Regions from separate parts of the Georgenia sp. SUBG003 genome, predicted to be linked through region 2. Evidence: riboswitches for the same ligand, from Rfam matches in the RefSeq annotation. Region 2 holds a riboswitch; the other holds the start of a gene.
The links. A riboswitch is a leader RNA that binds a small molecule or an ion and turns the genes downstream of it on or off. The one in region 2 is predicted to bind ZMP and ZTP.

Region 1 (4,915 bases), 2.4 Mb from region 2:
CGACGGCTCCGTCGGCTCGCCGGTGCACGCGGCCAGCAGCGAGACGGAGGCCACGGCGGCCAGGAGGGTGGACCACGCGCGCAGCCGTGTGCGGGACTGGACGCTCGGGGGTGCGGACATGTCGCTCCACTCGGACGGGTTCCTGGTCGCCCAGCGTAGGGTCGTCCGGCCCGCTCCGACCGGCTTTCGGAGCCACTTCCCGTCGATCGGCAGCGGCGTCCCTGCGCCCCTGATCGCCTGCCGCGGCACGCGCACGCGGCTACCCTCAGGGGGATGACCCACACTGTCGTGAGCGTCGTCATCCCGGCGCTGAACGCGGCCGCGACGCTCCCGGTGCAGCTCGAGGCGCTCGCCCGCCAGGACGTCGACGTGCCGTGGGAGGTCCTCGTCGTCGACAACGGTTCCACCGACTCCACGCTGGAGGTCTGCCGGTCGTTCGAGGGCCGCGTGCCCGGGCTGCGCACCCTCTCCTGCCCCGTGCCGGGGACCAGCGCGGCCCGCAACGCGGGCGCCGCGGCGTCGTCGTCCGATCTGCTGCTCTTCTGCGACGCCGACGACGAGGTGGCGCCCGGGTGGGTGCGGGCGATGGTGGCGGCGCTGCAGTCCTCCGACTCCGTGGGCGGCGCGATCGAGAACGACAAGCTGACGACCGTCCGGCTGCCCTACATGCCGCGCCACCCGGACCACCTGCCTGTCGTCGCAGGTTTTCTGCCGCGGGCGATCACCGCCAACCTGGGCGTGCGACGCCGGGTGTTCGAGGAGGTCGGCGGGTTCGACCCGGAGTACGACTACGGCGGCCCCGACACCGAGTTCTGCTGGCGGCTTCAGCTCGCCGGCCACCGGTTGTCCTACGCGCCGGACGCCGTGGTGCACTACCGGCACAGGCACACCCTGCGCTCGGTGGCCGTCAAGGCGTTCCACACAGGCATCTCCCGAGGGAGGCTCTACCGCGACTACGGGACGCAGGGGATGCCCCGTCCCCGGCTCGCCGGCGTCGCGGTGCGGTGGACGGGCCTTCTGCTGGGCGCGCCCGTCGCCGCGGTCTCCCCCCGCACGCCGCTGGCGCTGGCTCGAGCAGGCCGCCGGTGCCGCAGGACGGGTACGGGGCAGCTGGGCGCTTCCGCGTGCTGTACCTCTGAGCGGACCGGGGCAGCCGGGCCCGGGGCCGGGGGCGGTCCCTAGGGCCGGCTCCCCCCGCGTGCCAGCCGTGCCGCCACTGGCGACAGGGTCCAGGCGGCGGGGTCGTCGCCGGGGGCGTCGATCCGGTCGGTCGCCTGCATGAGCAGGCCGCCGCCGATCGGGCGCGTCTCGACGGCGCCGCGTCCCGCGCCGGCCACGCGCAGCAGCCGGACGTTCTTCTTGCGGGAGAGGATCTCGACAGCCGCCTCCTCGAAGTCGGGGGGCGAGGACGACCTCCGTGAAGACCGGCGCGAGCTGCTCGGCCATCGCCGCGGTGACCGGCCGGTTGGCGGCGACGACGCCGCCGTAGGCGGAGACCGGGTCGCAGGCGTGCGCCTTGCGGTGGGCCTCCGCGATGTCCTCGCCCGTGCCGATCCCGCACGGGTTGTTGTGCTTGACGACGGCGACGGCCGGCGCCAGGTGGTCGTGGGCCGCGCGCCAGGCCGCGTCGGCGTCGACGTAGTTGTTGTAGCTCATGGCCTTGCCGTGCAGCTGCTCGGCCTGGGCGAGGCCCGGCTCGCCGAACCCGCTGGTGTACAGCGCGGCGCGCTGGTGGGGGTTCTCGCCGTAGCGCAGCACCGCCTGGCGGTCCCACGTGGCGCCCACCCAGCCGGGGAAGCCGGTCGCGGTGCCGTCGACCTCGTCGTCGGGGGCCAGGACGTTGCCCATCCAGGAGGCGACGGCGACGTCGTAGGTGGCGGTGTGCCGGAACGCCTGGGCCGCCAGGGCCCGGCGCTGGGCGAGCGTGAAGCCGCCGCCGGCGGCGGCGCGGGCGACGTCGTCGTAGCGGGAGGGGTCGACGACGACGGCGACGGACGGGTGGTTCTTGGCCGCGGCGCGCACCATCGTGGGACCGCCGATGTCGATCTGCTCCACGCACTCGTCGACGCCCGCGCCCGAGGCGACGGTCTGCGTGAACGGGTAGAGGTTGACGACCACGAGGTCGAAGGGCGCCACGCCGAGCTCGGAGAGCTCCTCGCGGTGGCTGGCGAGGCGGCGGTCCGCGAGGACGCCGGCGTGCACGCGCGGGTGAAGGGTCTTGACGCGGCCGTCGAGGCACTCGGGGAACCCGGTGACGTCCTCGACGGGCGTGACCGGCACGCCGTTCTCGGCGATGGTCCGGGCGGTGGACCCGGTCGAGACGATCTCGACGCCCGCGGCGTGCAGGGCGGTGGCGAGCTCGGTCAGGCCAGTCTTGTCGTAGACGGAGACGAGCGCCCGACGCAGCGGGACCTGGTCCCCCACGGGCTCGATGACGGGATTCTGGCTCATGGCAAAGCTCCTGGGTCGACGGCGTGTGCAGCGGGCGTCCGGCGACGCCCGACCCAGGCACCCAGGCGTGCGGTGCCCCGACGGGAACTTCCGGCCGCTCCCCGGTGGTGTGCTCCACCTGCGCCAGTCACGGCCGGGGTCCACCTTACCGGCCGTCGGGCCCTCTCAGCCGCCGAGGCGCACGCGGCGGCCCTCGATGCGCCACCCCTCGCGCGCGAGGCGCCCGACCTGCTCGACGAGCTGGGCGCGCTCGGCGACCTTGATCCGTTCGGTGAGGGTTTCGACGTCGTCGTCCTCGAGCACCGGGACGGCCACCTGGGCGAGGATCGCGCCGGTGTCCACCCCGGCGTCCACGAAGAAGACCGTGGCGCCGGCGAGCTTCACGCCGTAGGCGAGGGCGTCGCGGGGGCCGTGGATGCCGGGGAACGCGGGGAGCAGCGTGTTGTGGGTGTTGACGTACCGGCCGTCGAAACGCTCGAGGAACCGCGGGCCGCACAGCTTGAGGAACCCGGCCGAGATCACCAGGTCGGGCTCGTGGGCGGCCACCGCGGCCGTGAGCGCGGCGTCCCAGGCGTGACGGTCCTCGTGGGCCCCCACCCGCTCGACGAAGGCCGGGATCCCGGCCTCCCGCGCCATCGCCACCCCGCCGGTGTCCTCCCGGTCCGCGCCGACGGCGACCACGCGGGCCCCGTAGGCGGGGTCCCGGGTGGCGTCGAGCAGCGCCGCCAGGTTCGAGCCGCCGCCCGAGACGAGGACCACGAGCCGGGCGGGCGTCGCGGTGGTCCGCCGCCTCGTCGGCGACTCCGTCAACGACGTCGTCGTCGCGACGGCGGACCGGGAGCTGATCGGCCGGGTCGAAGAGCTCGGCGCCCGGACCCTCGGCCCGCGCCTGGTGCGCCACTGACGCTCGGGGCACCCGCGGTCCGCAACTCGGGCGCCGGACGCGGCACGTCGGTGGCGGCGCTTAGGCTGAGGACATGAGCGACCGCACGGCCTGGGCCTTCGGCCTGGCAACCCGCACCGACGACGGCGGCCTTCTGGACGTCTGGTACCCCGCCCCCGCGCTGGGCTCCGTCCCGGAGGACGCCGCCGCCCCGGAGGAGCTGATCACACTCGAGCGCCACGACGCGGACCGCCGGGTGGCCACCGAGGTCGTGCGCACCGAGATCGACCTGGACGCGGCGCCCACCTCCACGGCGGACGCGTACCTGCGGCTGCACCTGCTCTCCCACACGCTCGTCGCACCGAACACGATCAATCTCGACGGGATCTTCGGCCAGCTGCCCAACGTCGTGTGGACGTCCGTCGGTCCGTGCGCCGTCGAGGGCTTCGAGGCCGCACGTGCCCGCCTTCGCGCCGCCCACGGCTCCTTCATCGTGCACGGCGTCGACAAGTTCCCCCGCATGGTCGACTACGTCGTCCCGCCGGGGGGTGCGCATCGCCGACGCCGACCGAGTGCGGCTCGGCGCCCACCTGGCCCCCGGCACCACCGTGATGCACGAGGGCTTCGTCAACTTCAACGCCGGCACGCTCGGCCGGTCGATGGTGGAGGGGCGCATCTCGCAGGGAGTCGTCGTCCACGACGGCGCCGACGTCGGCGGCGGCGCCTCGATCATGGGCACCCTCTCCGGCGGGGGCAAGCAGGTGATCTCCGTGGGGCCGCGCTCGCTGCTCGGCGCCAACGCCGGACTGGGCATCTCCCTCGGCGCGGACTGCGTGGTGGAGGCCGGCCTGTACCTGACCGCCGGGACGAAGGTGTCGGTGCTGACCGGCGGCGGCACGCGCCCCGACGGCGGCCAGCTCACCGAGCCGCCGGTGGTCGCCGCCCGCGTACTCTCCGGGCAGGACAACCTGCTCTTCCGGCGCAACTCCCTCTCCGGCGCCGTGGAGGCGCTGCCCCGCAGCGGCGTCGGTGTGGAGCTCAACGCCGCCCTGCATGCCTGACCCTCGCCCGCGGAGACCGCGGGCGCCCGGAGCGGCGCCCGGCCCCGTGCGGACGGCCGGCGCGGGCAGGAGCGTCGTGGCGGCGGTCCTGAGGATCCGGTCCATGGGCGCGTTCCCGGCAGGACGCGGTGCAGCAAGAGCCCCCGGCCTTCGTGATACGCGCTTGAGCATCGACGCTCCCGACGGCGGTCCGACAAGTCTGCGGACCACTGCACCAGGAATGCCCGCCCGTCAGACACCGGTCGCTGCGGTGAACGGCGGGTGAACGGACCTTCTCGCCCCCAGCCCTCGGACAGGGTGATGGGGCCCCGGACGCTTGTGCCGTTAGGGGGTGGGGGGAGGAGGAGGAGCCGAGTCTCCGCTCCGGGTCGTGCCGCAGCGAGCTGCGGTTTTTCGCCGCCTCACCCTCGCAGCACCCGCCTCTCGGCCGCCGCCCAGCGGGTACCGGGCGAGGGCGTGTAGCGGACCGTCTCGTCCGACGCGGCGACGATCTCGCGGAGCCGGGCTAGATCGCCGTCGA
Region 2 (4,915 bases):
CGGCTCTCCGCCAGCATGCCGAGGGTCGCGTCGTTGTCCGCGACCACCGGGACCCCCAGCGCCTCCGTCAGGCGGCCGGCGACGTCGAAGCCCGCCCAGCCGTTCAGGATCGTCCCGGCGCCGACGGTGCCGTCCGGGCCGTCGACGGGCCCGGGCAGGCCGACGCCGACGGCGACGACGTCGGAGGCGGTACGGCTCGCCTCCCGCAGGAGGCTCCGGAGGAGGTCCAGCACCGCCGCGACGGTGTGCTCACCGGTGTGCCCCACGGGCAGCGCGACCATCCCCTCCGCGACGACGTCCCGCTCGCCGACGCCGTCGCCCGCCCGCGTGGCGACCACCGCGGCGAGGTGCGAGCGCCCGATGTCGACGCCTGCGACGAGCCCCGGCGCGGGGGCCAGCGAGACGGTGCGGGAGGGCCGGCCCCGCCGGCCGCCCGTCGACGTCTGCTCGGCCGCCGCCCCGGCGGCGAGCAGGTCTGCCACGAGGCCGGAGACCGTCGTCGGCGACATCCCGAGCTCGCGCGCGATCTCGGCGCGCGAGGCGGGGACCGTCCGCGAGCAACGAGATCACTGCACGCCTGGTGCGCTCACGCGCGCGTGAGGTGGTCGTCTCTGTGCGACTCACCTGTGCCCCCTCTTAAGTCCGACGTTGGACCAAAACTGCTGGTTCACCAGCAATTAGGTGCCGAGATGGAGAAAAACTACGTGAGGCACGTGCGGGCTGTCGAGAGGCGTGGGCGCCGGCGGCGGCGCGGCGGGTCGGCGACCGCCGGCGGGCGACGTCTCACGGGGACGGGGCCCCGCGAGATGCGCGCCGTGCCGGGAGGACGGGGCACCCCCGGAGCGTGCGGTGCCCGGGACAACGCGAGCGCCGCCTAGGAGAAGACGACTGTCCGCCGGCCGTCGACCAGCACCCGGTGCTCGGCGTGCCAGCGCACGGCCCGTGCCAGCACGCGCCGCTCGACGTCCTGCCCGCGCGCGACGAGCTCGGCGACGTCGTCGGCATGGGTCACGCGCTCGACGTCCTGCTCGATGATCGGGCCCTCGTCGAGGTCGGCGGTGACGTAGTGCGCCGTCGCCCCGATCAGCTTCACCCCGCGGCCGTGGGCCTGCGCGTAGGGGCGCGCTCCCTTGAAGCTCGGCAGGAACGAGTGGTGGATGTTGATGACGTTGCCGGCCAGCTCGGTGCAGAGGTCGTCGGAGAGGATCTGCATGTACCGCGCGAGCACCACGAGCTCGACGTCCAGCTCGCGCACCAGCCGCAGCAGCTCGGCCTCCGCCGCATCCTTCGTCTCCTTCGTCACGGGCACGTGGTGGAAGGGCACCCCGTAGAAGGCGGCGATCGGCTCGAGGTCGGGGTGGTTGGCGACCACGGCGACCGGGTCGATCGGAAGCCGCTGCGAGCGCTGGCGGAACAGCAGGTCCGAGAGGCAGTGGGCCTCCTTGGACGCCATGACCAGCGTCCGCACCGGCCGGCCGACCACGTCGAGCGTGAACGTCATCGAGAACTCGTGCGCGATGGCGGTGAGCGCGTCCTCGACCTCGCGGCGCGGCGCCGTCGTCTCGACCTGCACCCGCATGAAGAACAGCCCGGTGGAGGGGTCGCCGAACTGCTGCGACTCCGTGATGTTGCCGCCGTGCTCGGCGAGCGCGCCGGAGACGGCGTGGACGATGCCCGGCCGGTCCGGGCAGGACAGCGCGAGGACGAGGTGCTCCTTCTGGGTGCTCACCGGCGGCAGGGTAGCCGCCCGGTCGCCGACGGCGGGGCGCGTTCCGGTCTGCGGGTACGGGCCACCGGCGCGGCCCGTGGATGCCAGACTGGGGGCATGGACGACGTCACGATCGACCTCATCACGGAGGACGTGGCCGGTGAGCTGCTCACCGTGCGCCGCGCCGCCTTCGTCACCGAGGCTCAGCTCTACGGGGACCCCAACCTTCCGGCGCTCACGCAGTCGCTCACGGAGCTGGTCGCGGACATCCGGAGGGCCGACGTCGTCACGCTCGGCGCGTGGATCGGTCACCGTCTCGTCGGGTCGGTCCGGGTGGAGCTGGAGGCGGAGAAGGCGACGCTCGGACGCCTCGCCGTCGTCCCGGACCTGCAGGGACGTGGGATCGGTACGCGCCTCCTCATGGCCGTCCTGCAGTACCTGCCCGAGCAGACCCAGGAGGTCTGGGTCTTCACGGGGCAGGACTCGAAGCACAACCTCGCCATGTACAACAAGGCGGGCTACGAGCACCAGTACGACCAGCACACCGGCGACCTGACCTACGCGTACCTCCGCCGCATCCTCGGTGAGGACGGACCCGACGCCGACGACGACGGCGGCCTGGCCGACCTGCCCGGACGCGACGTGAACGCCTGAGCCTGCCCCGCCGCCCGTCCCCTCGCCGGCGAGTTGGTAGTCTCGTCCGGTCGCGACTGGCGCCAGCAGGTGGGTCACCACCGGGGAGCGGCACGAGCAGGAACCCCCGAGGTCGTCCGCCTGGGCCGAGGGTCACCGAACGGAAGTGCATCCACGCACGCGCCGTGCGTGACCGACAGCGGAGGAAGCATGAGCCAGACCAAGCCCGAGACGTCCGTGGCGAACCAGTCGCTCGCCGAGCTGGACCCCGAGATCGCGGCCGTCCTCGACGGTGAGCTCGCGCGCCAGCGCGAGACGCTCGAGATGATCGCCAGCGAGAACTTCGTCCCGCGCGCCGTCCTGCAGGCGCAGGGCTCGGTGCTGACGAACAAGTACGCCGAGGGCTACCCGGGCCGCCGCTACTACGGCGGCTGCGAGCAGGTGGACATCGCCGAGAACCTTGCGATCCAGCGTGCGACGTCCCTGTTCGGCGCGGAGTACGCCAACGTCCAGCCGCACTCGGGTGCGCAGGCGAACGCTGCCGTGCTGCACGCGATCGCGTCGCCGGGCGACAAGGTGCTCGGCCTCTCGCTGGCGCACGGCGGGCACCTCACGCACGGCATGAAGATCAACTTCTCCGGCAAGCTCTACGACATCGCCGCCTACGGCGTCGACGAGCAGAGCCACCGGATCGAGATGGAGGCCGTGCGCCAGGCGGCCCTCGAGGCCCGGCCCAAGGTCATCATCGCCGGCTGGTCCGCCTACCCCCGCCAGCTCGACTTCGCGGCCTTCCGCGAGATCGCCGACGAGGTCGGCGCCTACCTGTGGACCGACATGGCGCACTTCGCGGGTCTGGTGGCCGCGGGCCTGCACCCGTCCCCGGTGCCGCACTCCGACGTCGTCTCCTCCACTGTCCACAAGACCATCGGCGGCCCCCGGTCCGGCTTCATCCTGTCCCGGGACAAGGAGACGTTCGGCAAGAAGCTCGACTCCGCCGTCTTCCCCGGCCAGCAGGGCGGGCCGCTCATGCACGTCGTCGCCGCCAAGGCCGTGGCGTTCAGGATCGCGGCCGGCGAGGAGTTCCAGGACCGCCAGCGCCGCACCCTCGAGGCGCCCGCATCATCGCCGAGCGGCTCTCCGCGCAGGACGTGCGCGACGCCGGCGTCTCCGTGCTCACCGGCGGTACGGACGTCCACCTCGTCCTCGTCGACCTGCGGAACTCCGCCCTCGACGGCCAGCAGGCCGAGGACCTCCTCCACGACGCCGGCATCACCGTCAACCGCAACGCCGTGCCGTTCGACCCCCGCCCGCCGCGCGTGACGTCCGGCCTGCGCATCGGAACGCCGGCACTGGCCACCCGTGGCTTCGGCGCCGCCGAGTTCACCGAGGTCGCCGACATCATCGCCTCCACCCTCGTCGGCGGCGCCGGCACGGACGTCGAGGCCGCGAGGGCCCGGGTGCGTGCGCTCACCGAGGCGTTCCCGCTCTACCCCCGGCCTCGAGCAGTGACCGCGCAGGTCCTGGACGGCAGGGCCACCGCGGCGACCATCAAGGCCGAGCTGGCGGAACGCGTCGCCGCGCTGAGGGAGCGGGGCGTCACGCCCGGGCTCGGCACCGTGCTGGTGGGGGAGGACCCCGGCTCCAAGGCGTACGTGGCCGGCAAGCACCGCGACTGCGCCGAGGTCGGGATCGCCTCGATCCGCGAGGACCTGCCGGCCGACGCGACGCAGGCCGAGGTCGAGGCCGCCGTCGAGCGCCTCAACGCCGACCCGGCGTGCACCGGCTACATCGTCCAGCTGCCGCTGCCGAGGGGCGTGGACACGAACGCGGTGCTCGAGCTCATCGACCCGGCCAAGGACGCCGACGGCCTGCACCCGACGAACCTCGGCCGGCTGGTGCTGCGCGTGAAGGAGGAGGTCACCTCGCCGCTTCCCTGCACGCCGCGGGCGGTGCTCGAGCTCCTCGACCGCCACGGCGTCGAGCTCGCCGGCAAGGAGGTGTGCGTCGTCGGCCGGGGCACGACGGTGGGCCGCTCCATCGGGCTCCTGCTCACCCGCAAGGACGTCAACGCCACCGTCACCCTCACGCACACCGGCACGCGCGACCTCGCCAGGCACGTGCGGGAGGCGGACGTCGTCGTGGCGGCCGCCGGCCAGGCGGGGATCATCACCGCCGAGATGGTGAAGCCGGGGGCCGTCGTGCTCGACGTCGGCGTCTCCCGGACCGTCGACCCGGTCTCCGGAAAGGCGAGGCTGCGCGGAGACGTGGCCGACGGCGTCTCCGAGGTCGCGTCCTGGCTCTCGCCCAACCCGGGCGGGGTCGGCCCGATGACGCGGGCGATGCTGCTGGCGAACGTGGTCGAGACGGCGGAGCGGCAGGCGTCGCAGGCCTGAGGCGGGAACCGCCGCGCGCCGGGGTCGCAGTGTGATCCCGTGCACGGGCGGGGAGGACCGGTGCCCGCCGCAGGCGCCGGTCCTCCCCGCAGTTCCGGCCATGCCCGCCCCGGCGGCCGGTGTCCGGCGGACAGGACGCGTCCGGGAGTGTCCGCGGGATCGGTGAGGATGGTCGGCATGA

Region 1: linked by a shared signal. The riboswitch ahead of purH (bifunctional phosphoribosylaminoimidazolecarboxamide formyltransferase/IMP cyclohydrolase) and the one ahead of glyA (serine hydroxymethyltransferase) in region 2 are both predicted to bind ZMP and ZTP.

What each region holds. Positions count from the first base shown of each region.
Region 1 covers NZ_CP180204.1:2,865,108-2,870,022, forward strand. The annotation lists gene DA06_RS14610 (hypothetical protein) at 1-120, opposite strand, end outside; gene DA06_RS14615 (glycosyltransferase family 2 protein) at 274-1,182, shown strand; partial or broken gene purH (bifunctional phosphoribosylaminoimidazolecarboxamide formyltransferase/IMP cyclohydrolase) at 1,221-2,451, opposite strand; ZMP/ZTP riboswitch at 2,504-2,592, opposite strand; gene purN (phosphoribosylglycinamide formyltransferase) at 2,617-3,210, opposite strand; gene DA06_RS14630 (hypothetical protein) at 3,230-3,355, shown strand; partial or broken gene dapD (2,3,4,5-tetrahydropyridine-2,6-dicarboxylate N-succinyltransferase) at 3,429-4,395, shown strand; gene DA06_RS14640 (hypothetical protein) at 4,797-4,915, opposite strand, start outside.
Region 2 covers NZ_CP180204.1:465,262-470,176, forward strand. The annotation lists partial or broken gene DA06_RS02075 (ROK family protein) at 1-509, opposite strand, end outside; gene purU (formyltetrahydrofolate deformylase) at 875-1,738, opposite strand; gene DA06_RS02085 (GNAT family N-acetyltransferase) at 1,826-2,362, shown strand; ZMP/ZTP riboswitch at 2,405-2,495, shown strand; partial or broken gene glyA (serine hydroxymethyltransferase) at 2,552-3,834, shown strand; gene DA06_RS02095 (bifunctional methylenetetrahydrofolate dehydrogenase/methenyltetrahydrofolate cyclohydrolase) at 3,847-4,734, shown strand; gene DA06_RS02100 (exodeoxyribonuclease III) at 4,912-4,915, shown strand, end outside.